DNA from 3 places in the Sporacetigenium mesophilum DSM 16796 genome. Region 2 is predicted to be linked to each of the others. Evidence: riboswitches for the same ligand, from Rfam matches in the RefSeq annotation. Region 2 holds a riboswitch; each other region holds the start of a gene.
What was found. A riboswitch is a leader RNA that binds a small molecule or an ion and turns the genes downstream of it on or off. The one in region 2 is predicted to bind cyclic di-GMP.

Region 1: it holds a riboswitch for cyclic di-GMP, as region 2 does, so the genes downstream of both, BS62_RS04760 (OmpL47-type beta-barrel domain-containing protein) here and BS62_RS07710 (YveK family protein) in region 2, are expected to answer to the same signal.
Region 3: it holds a riboswitch for cyclic di-GMP, as region 2 does, so the genes downstream of both, BS62_RS14005 (IS1595 family transposase) here and BS62_RS07710 (YveK family protein) in region 2, are expected to answer to the same signal.

Annotation. Positions count from the first base shown of each region.
Region 1 covers NZ_JCANUR010000003.1:119,055-122,346, reverse strand. The annotation lists gene BS62_RS04760 (OmpL47-type beta-barrel domain-containing protein) at 1-1,382, opposite strand, end outside; cyclic di-GMP riboswitch class I at 1,472-1,565, opposite strand; gene BS62_RS04755 (Lrp/AsnC family transcriptional regulator) at 1,989-2,429, shown strand; gene BS62_RS04750 (LysE family translocator) at 2,441-3,049, shown strand; gene BS62_RS04745 (hypothetical protein) at 3,086-3,292, shown strand, end outside.
Region 2 covers NZ_JCANUR010000007.1:72,747-76,038, forward strand. The annotation lists gene BS62_RS07705 (phospho-sugar mutase) at 1-1,043, shown strand, start outside; cyclic di-GMP riboswitch class II at 1,241-1,324, shown strand; gene BS62_RS07710 (YveK family protein) at 1,450-2,139, shown strand; gene BS62_RS07715 (CpsD/CapB family tyrosine-protein kinase) at 2,144-2,848, shown strand; gene BS62_RS07720 (polysaccharide biosynthesis protein) at 2,871-3,292, shown strand, end outside.
Region 3 covers NZ_JCANUR010000025.1:2,116-5,407, forward strand. The annotation lists gene BS62_RS14000 (hypothetical protein) at 49-450, opposite strand; gene BS62_RS14005 (IS1595 family transposase) at 518-1,564, opposite strand; cyclic di-GMP riboswitch class I at 1,744-1,838, opposite strand; gene BS62_RS14010 (NAD-dependent protein deacylase) at 1,893-2,600, opposite strand; gene BS62_RS14015 (FMN-binding protein) at 2,706-3,292, opposite strand, start outside.

The DNA.
Region 1 (3,292 bases), on a different contig from region 2:
TCACTGTAAGAATTGATTTCATAAACATAATCACCACTAGGCATATTTGCCAATGTTGTAGATGTCCCAGGTAATGTGCTTTTTAAAACTTTCTGACCATCAATAATCTGATATACTTTATAAGCTGTCGCGTAAGGAACAGCATTCCACTTTAGAGTAATGTCATTTCCATTTGTAATAGTATATGTTAAATTATCTGGCGATTGTATTGTTGGTAGTATTAGAGTCAAGGAAGTTTGGCTTCCATCTTGTGATTCACCAAAGCGATCACTATAGGAATGAACCTCATATATATAATCACCAGCTTGTTTATTAGTATACGTAACAGATGTTCCAGTTAGTGTACTTTTTAAGACTTTTTGACCATCAATGATCTGATATACTTTGTAAGATGTTGCGTAAGGAACAGTATTCCATTTTAAGGTGATGTCGTTTCCATTGGTAATAGTATATGTTAAATTACCTGGTGATTGCATTGTCGGCATAACTAGAGTAAATTTGGTTTGACTTCCATCTAATGATTCACCAAAACGACTACTATAGGAATGAACCTCATAGATATAATCACCAGCCTGTCTATTAGTATAAGTAACTGATGTTCCAGTTAATGTGCTTGCAAGAACTTTTTGACCATCAATAACCTTATATATTTTGTATGATGTTGCATAAGGAACAGCATTCCATTTTAAGGTTATATCATTACCATTGGATAATGAGTATGTGAGGTTACTTGGAGCAGTCATAGTTGGTAAAATCACTTGAACCTGTGTAGAATTTGACACTGAAGATTCACCATAAAGGGAATTTTCCGCAGAAACCGCATAGGTATAATTTCCAGCATCTACATTAGTAAATGTGTAAGTGGGCGCTTTTACCGAGGAAATCAATGTTTTTTGTCCATCTTCATTAATTTGATAGAGGTTGTAGTTTTCAGCATACTGAGATACTGGCCAACTTAGGACGATATCATTGCCATTTTGTATCTTATTGGTTATGGCTATTGGTGCTACCATAGTTGGATAGTCAATATCAACTGAAACAGGAGCACATGGACCTGATTCTCCGTCAGCACTTAATGTTGACACAACATATCTATACGAGCCTTCTGGTAGACTATTAAATGTATAAGATGTTGATGTTGTTGTTCCAAGTAGTTTAAGCTGACTGTCAATAATTCCATACACATTATAACCATTAGCTCCATAAACAGAGTTCCATGAAAGCTTTACATTACTCGGTGTAATGAGTTGTGATGATAGGTTGCTTGGCGGCAGTACGTCATTGTTGGTAGTTAATGCATATGCATTAACCAAAGGAAATCCTAGTTGAAACGCCAATAGTACTACTAAAATTAGAAAACTTCGAAGAAAATTTTTCTTCATGGCATGACCCTACCTTTCTTCGCGAAAAAGGGGAATAGGGAAAAAGATAAACCTTAAATAAGGCTTATAGATAAGAAAACTATATTCCCTGTGGCAACCGGCTACCATCCACGTAAATAAAGGTCGTGGTTCAGGCCCTTGGCTTTGCGTCTCATAGTTTCCTATGATTTGCCTTTTTCACTTATAATATATTTATTTTAGGTATATGAATTTAAAAACTTACTAATTAAAACTAGGAAATCTCTATACTTTTAAAGAATCAAAAAGTGACTACCTAATTATATTGATTAAGTTATTGACCCATATATCTTGTACATAATTTTACTATATTTACCATTAAGAAACAATATAAATCAAAATATATTATTTCTAAGCATATTCTTACGTAATATTTAAATCAATTTATTTTTGCTATATTAAACAAGTTGAGGAATTAAAACAACCTTTAAGATTTTAAGTATAATGACATAAATATATATAATTTAATAAAATTTTAAGTAAAAACATATTATTCTTAAAAAATTATTGATGTATCTTAATTTTGTTTACTAATTTTAGGATTATTTATATAATAAATTAAATTGATTAAGAGGAGATGGCTGAGATATGGATATTATTGATGCAAAGATTCTTGAGTCTATGAAAGAAAACGGCAGAGCCACTGCTTCTGAAATTAGCAAGAAAGTGAATTTATCAATACCTGCCGTTTCAGAAAGAATTAGAAAATTAGAAGAATCAAATATTATTGAACAATATACGATTAAGGTTAACCGCGAGAAAATGGGATATAAACTTTTAGCAATTATATTTGTAAATATTGATGAAACAGCAAATATCCAAAATTTTAGAGAAACAATTGTTCAATTTTCTGAAGTAATCGAATGCCATCATATGGCGGGAGAATATGATTATATGCTAAAGGTTCTTATGAATGATACAGGAGAGTTAGAGGATTTTTTGAGTAATAAAATGAAGTCTATTAAAGGTGTTAGAAAATCTAATACATTGATTGTTTTATCAACATTAAAAGAAGTTGCTAATAGGTAGGAGGCTACTGTATGATTATAAAAGGATTTAGGTTTGGAATATTATTACAGTTAGCAGTAGGACCTATATGTTTATTTATTTTTCAGACTGCGGCTTCATCTGGATTTTTTGCAGCAGAGACTGGGGTATTAGGGGTAACAATTATTGATTGTTTATATATAATTGCCGCAATACTTGGTATGGGAACTGTACTAAATAAATATGAAAAAGGACAAAGGTTAATAAAATATTTTGGGGCTATTGTACTTATTGTTTTTGGATTAAGTAATATTGTAGGATCTTTTGGAATTAAAATCCTACCCAGTTTGAATTTTGCATCAAATCAAAGTGGAGAAAATGTATTTTTAAAAACAATGCTATTAACTATATCAAATCCATTGACAATACTGTTTTGGGCAGGGGTTTTTTCTACGAAGATCTCCCAAGAAAATATGGATAAAAAGAATATGTATTTATTTGGACTTGGAGCAGTGTTGTCAACTGTATTATTCTTAACACTTATTTCAATTTTGGGAAGCTTTATTAATAATTTTTTAGATTCAATATTCATTAATATATTAAATATAATTGTTGGATTGGTATTAGTTGCTTTTGGAATCAATAACGTTTATAATGGATAAAATAGACTATATTAACATATTCTTAAGGAGATTTCAATGATAAAAAGAGAATTTGATGTAAATGATACTGCTTATTTAGCAAAAAGTAGAAGACTTAAAGCCCATATAGATGGTAGTGATACTAACACAAAAACTATATCTTTAAGAGCAGGAGATTCTGTAAAGATATTAGATTATTATGAAATTGATAAATACGGATATTCTTATGAAGCTGAATATAAAAAAGATGGAACTTCATACATT
Region 2 (3,292 bases):
TAAGAAAAGACATAATAGAAAAAGTAGGCAAAGAATTTAAGATAGTATTTACTCCTCTTCATGGAACTGGAAATAAGTCAATAAGAAGAGCTTTAAAAGAAGTAGGATTTGAAAACATAATAGTTGTTAAAGAACAAGAAAATCCAGATCCAAACTTTTCAACTGTAAAATCTCCTAACCCAGAAGAAAGAGATGCTTTTAATATAGCTATAGAATTAGCTAAATGTGAAAATGCAGATATTATAATAGGTACAGACCCAGACTGTGATAGAGTAGGGGTTGTAGTTAAAAACAAAGAAAATGAGTATATAGTTTTAAATGGAAATCAAGTAGGTTCACTACTTGTCAATTATGTTATAGAAAATTTAGTCAAAGAAAATAAGCTGCCAAATAATCCAACTATAGTAAAAACTATAGTTACATCAGAGTTAGGTTCAGTTATAGCTAAATCATATAACGTTGATTGTCTAGATACTTTAACAGGATTTAAGTTTATAGGTGAAAAAATACATGAATTTGAACAAACTAATGAAAAATCATTTGTTATGGGATATGAAGAAAGTTATGGTTATTTAGTTGGAACCCATGCTAGAGATAAAGATGGAGTTGTGTCAGCGCTGCTTATAGCGGAGATGGCAGCATATTATTATTCTAAAGGTATGAGTTTATATGAAGGTTTAATAGAGGTTTCTGAAAAATACGGATATTATAAAGAAGATCTTAAGTCAATTACCCTTAAGGGAATTGAAGGAATGGAAAAGATAAAGACTATAATGAATTACTTTAGAAATAGCAAAATAAATTCTATTAATAATATAAATGTGAAAGAAATAAATGATTATGCTAAAGGAATAGAAGAACTACCAAAGTCGGATGTTTTGAAATATATATTAGAAGATAATTCATGGATAGCTATAAGACCATCTGGAACAGAACCTAAAATAAAGTTTTATTTTGGAACTAACGGAAATACTCAAGAAGAAGTTGATAATAAATTAGAATATATAATAAAAGATATTATGAGTATAGTTGAATCTATATAATAATTAAGAAGTACTATTTAAATAGTGCTTCTTTTTTTGTAATAATCAGTTAATTCTAAATAAGCCATATTGTAAATTCGTGTCGAAATACCGAGACATCAAATTGTTGAAAACTGTACGTTACTAAGTTATACTTTTAAAGGGGAAAAGGTCATATTACTTAAAAAAATGTCTAATTTTATATAAATAACTTAAATAGTTAGAAATGGAACGAAGAAACATATTCTGTATCTGGGCACCTGGAGTATGTGGAGTTAGTGGTGCACCCACCCATTCAAATTATACTAGTAGCACTGGTTTAATATGGATAGGTGGGTTTTTTTGCATTATAAAGTCGAAGCCTATATAATAATAGATAGGAAGAAAATAATATGCAAATTAATAAATTCAAATAGGAGGAAAGAACATGGAAGAAACAATAGACTTAAGAGAGTACGTAGACATTATCAAAAAAAGGTTTTGGATAATAGCACTTATAACTGTTATAGCATCATTAGTTAGCGGAATTGTAAGTTTTTATGTATTAGAGCCAGTATATGAAGCAGGAACAACATTAATGGTTAACAAATCTAAGACTACAGAAGACAAAGAAATTACAAGTGATGATATAATGGTAAATCAAAAGCTAGCATTAACTTATGGAGAAATAGCAAGATCAAGAAAGGTATTAGATAGAGTTATAAATGATTTAAATCTGAACGTTACATATGAGCAATTATCAAGTGCTGTTACAATTTCTTCTGTCAAAGACACTGAGATTATAAACATTAAGGTTCAAAATACAAATCCACAATTATCATACAAAATAGCAAACAAAATACCTGAAATATTCACAAAAGAAGTTAGAAGAATAACTAAGGCAGACAGTGTTGAAGTTTTGGACTATGCTGTAGTACCACAAAATCCAATTAAGCCAAACAAAATGATGAATGTTGCTATAGCAGCTGTTTTAGGTATGATGATAGGTTTATTCTTAACATTCTTACTAGAATACCTAAACAACAAAATTAAAACTCCTAACGATATAGAAAGACACTTAGGGTTACCAGTACTTGGAATAGTTCCTAATACTGAAAGTAAAAAGAATAGGAGGTAGCAAGTTGAATAATATTACATCTTATGTTGACCAAAAGTCACATATATCAGAAGCATATAAAAATATAAGGACTAATATAGCATTTTCTAATGTAGATAAGGATATCAAAACTATACTTGTTACTAGTGCTCAGCCAAGTGAGGGGAAAACGACTACAATATCAAATCTGGCTGTATCATTTGCAGCACTTGACAAAAAGGTTATAGTAATAGATTGCGATTTAAGAAGACCTTCTTTACACAAGCAATTTAATATAAGTAATTTACATGGTTTAACTGATGCTCTTATAGGTTCAAAACCATATTTTCAGTGTATACAAAAAACTGAAATAGAAAACTTAGATATATTAACAGCAGGCACTATTCCACCAAATCCATCGGAAATACTAAGTTCTAATAATATGAAAACATTAGTAACGGGATTGTCAGAATACTACGATTATGTTTTTATAGACTCACCGCCAATTGGGTCTGTTACAGATGCAGCTATAATATCTTCATATTCTGATGGAGTTATATTGGTGTGTGCATCTAATGAAGTAGATTCAGAACTAGCTAAAATAGCTAAGGAAAAATTAGATAGTGTAAATGCAAAGATGTTAGGAGTAGTTCTTAATAAACTTGATTTAGATGCAAGTAAATACTATGGATATTATTACTACAGCTATGGTGAAAAAGACAAAAAAACAAATAAAAGAAATAAAAGATAGGTAGTAAAGTAGGGGGGATATTATGGGAGCGGTAAAATCTTTGGAGTATGAAGAAGACAATCATACTATTGGTAATTTTTTTGACAAGTACAGAGTAAGACAATTTGTTTTAGTATTATTAGATATTATTTCAATTAACTTAGTAGCAATATTGTCTCTAGAACTTACTTTTAATATGGCTCCACCTATGGAGTATGTTGCACTACTGAAAAAAACATTACTTATTTATACATCAGTATCGATATGGGTACTTTATTCATTTAGATGTTACAAAAGCTTATGGAGATATGCAAGTGTAGAAGAGTTAAATTCTATATTTATAGCTACAATAGTTTGCGCAATCATAATATATCCTTTATCTATAGTTTTAAATTTTAACCTTCCTATAAGCTTTTATTTTGTAAATACATTTGGATTAATTTGTGCAACTGGAGGAATTAGATT
Region 3 (3,292 bases), on a different contig from region 2:
ATGGAATGTTACAGTATTTAGTTGCGTTTTATATAAAGAATACGTATTTTATTTATTAGGATGCTCATCATTTTTTGTAAAATATTTATTAAATATCTTCTTTATTGACTCTAAATTTCTAACTAAGTAATTTACAATAGCAATATTTAGGAGAATTGCTATTGGTGCATTGTACTCATTTACTTTTAATAATGTTAAAATATATAAAGCTAATACGGGAATAAATAAAGCTATAATAGTTAAAATAATGCTTAGCTTTAAAGGTTTTACATCTGAAAAAGAATACGTCCACTCAATTACTACTCCTGAAGCGAACAATAAAAAAGTTGCAAAGTAAAATATAAATTTATTGCTTTCTTTAAATGTAAAAAAAAGAAATAGTGAAATTGCAAGCATAATAGCACTATATATATAATTTATGAATTTTACTGATTCCTTAATTTTAAGCACTCCCTCCATTATATTTAATATAAAGTTTTATACAACTGTAAACTTTGATTATACTATATACTATATTTTAAGTTAGTTCAATAAGTCTGTTCTTTATAGTATATCTAGTAATATAAGTTTCTTTAGTTGCTACATTAACTAACATATCTCTGATTCTATCAGATTTCTTATTCTTTTTGCTTATTTGTAAAAACTTAAACCAAGCCAAATAGTTGTTCAAATATTTACTGGACACACCATTAAATACCTGTATCCATCTCTTAAATCCACTATGAAGGGCGTTTATATGTTGTAAATGATATACGCTATCTATCATTTGTTTTCCTCTAGGAATTTGTTTTAAGCTTACCTTAAGTTCTTTATCTATCTTAGGATATGATTTATGTGAATCTGTACAAAAAGTAACATCTTTGCCTATTTTTCCATCAAAGAAGTTAACTATTTCATTTTTAGTTATTCTACCTTTACACACAGTACCCATAAGGATATTTCCTTTTCTATCTATGGCTGATTCTATACAAATTTGTTCTTTTGATATACCTCTCTTTTTCTTATCGTACTTTCCTTTACCTCTTTGTCTAGGCTCTCTAGGCATAATAAAAGTAGTACTTTTTGAGTGATTTCCTTTATAGGATTCTCTTAAAAAAACTTCATCTACTTCAACTATTCCTTCAACAATATCATTTTTTAGTGATAAATTAATTACATCTAGTATTCTATGTCTCATAAAAAAAGATGTTTTAACGCCTACACCTACTTCTTCTGCACATTTTCTTATAGAAAGTCCTAATATCATTAACTCACAATATTTTAGCCATTTATCTAAACTCAAATTAGTGCTAGAAAATGGAGATAGTGTCATCTCATCAAAAGTAGTACGACATCTCTTACAGATATATCTTTGTCTACCTCTAGATTTGCCATTTTTATTAACTTCTTTGCATTGGCACTTAGGACATTCATATCCCTTAGAAAATCTACTTTCTTTGATATTATCTTTAATTTCATCCGAATTGAATAAATTACTTAAAATTTCCTGTGCTATAGAAATTAGGTCTCTAAGTTCATTTTTGTTTAGACTTTTTACTAGGGCTTTCATACTTTTTGTAGGCATAATATAATCATCCTTTCTAAAAATTTATTGAAACATAGCAGATATCTATATTATAACCTATTTTTATATAATTAATCACACAATTGTCTAACATAGCCTAAAAGAATTAATAAAGCTTTAAAGTAATTAAAAAAGCTATTCAAAAAGAATAGCTTTAATAGACACACATCTATGCTCTCTTCGGCAACTGGCTGGCATAATTACACTTACAAGTGTAAAATTAGCCCCTTTAGCTTTGCGTCCCTAGGTTTCCCAAAGTTTGCCTTTATCGAATTTTAGTCCTATATAATTATTATATATTTTATATAATATCTTGTAAATATATGTATCACCATCTACTGTCTATTTCAGTTAAAGTTTTGCCTATCTCATCTTTTATAGAAATTACTTTATTAGAGTTAGTGTAAGGAGTATCTGTATAATTTATTATAATAATTTTACTATGTTTAGGAATGTATTCTATAAGGCTTGCTACAGGATACACAACTAATGATGTACCTAATACTAATAGACAATCGCAACTAGATACCCTATTTATAGCTTCAGAGAATAAAGGTACATTCTCATCATACAAAACTATGTCTGGCTTTATTAATCCACCACATTCACATTTGTAATTTTTTAAATATTCATTTTGAGAATAACTATTACCACAAATTAAACAAGTTCCAGTATCAACATTCCCGTGTATATTTAACACATTTTTACTGCCAGCTAATTGATGTAGATTGTCCACATTTTGAGTTATAATACTTGAAATATAGCCTTCTTCTTCCCATTTTGCCAAAATTTCATGAGCAATATTAGGCTTAAACTTATTAAATACGAAAAATTCTTTAAAAAACTTATAAAACTTCTCAGTATTTCTTAAAAAATATCCTTTGGATAAAGCTACTTCTGGAGTAGTTGAGTATATTCCATTTGATGATCTAAAATCAGGAATTCCAGACATTGTACTAATACCTGCTCCTGTTAACACCACTGTATTTTTTGATTCTTTTAAGATTTTTACTATTTCTATATAATTATTATCCATATAGTCACATCCTTTTTACTATTTCTACTATATTATATCCTTATATTAAAAAATAGGGCGATTATTTAATCGCCCTATTACAATATAACTTTTATATACTATTTTTTATTCTTCAGTCATGCTCATAGAAGCAGTGCCAGTTTTACCTACTTCTGCTAAATCATCTAAAGCATATTCTACTAATGCTTTGAAGTTATCAGAAGAATGTGTAGCACCAGATACAGCTGCAACATCACCTATAAGTTGCTTATCAACTAATGCTTTTTCTAATTCAGGCATATATTTTTCTGGATAAGTTTTTGCAACTGGTTCCATATTAGCTTTGTACTCTGCATCTTCAGACTTTAACTTACCAGCTTCATTTATATAATCAAAATTTACATTTGCAATTTTATGATCTTTTATTTCAAGTTCTACAAAAGGTTTCCAACCATGATCGTCAAATTTATCTGCTTCAACTTTGTAAGTACCATCTTCATAAAGAGGTACTATTGCCGCTGTAGTATCCCCAGTTTTTGCCTTTTCTATTGCAGCTGCTGCAAGTTCATTAAAGTTTCTAGATGAATGAGTAGCACCAGTTACAACGTCAACTTTTGCTGCATCTTGAACCTCAACTAAGTTAGCTCCTAATTTATCAAACCCTTCTCTTGGTGTATATCCATTAGCTGCTTTAAATCCGTCTATATATCCTT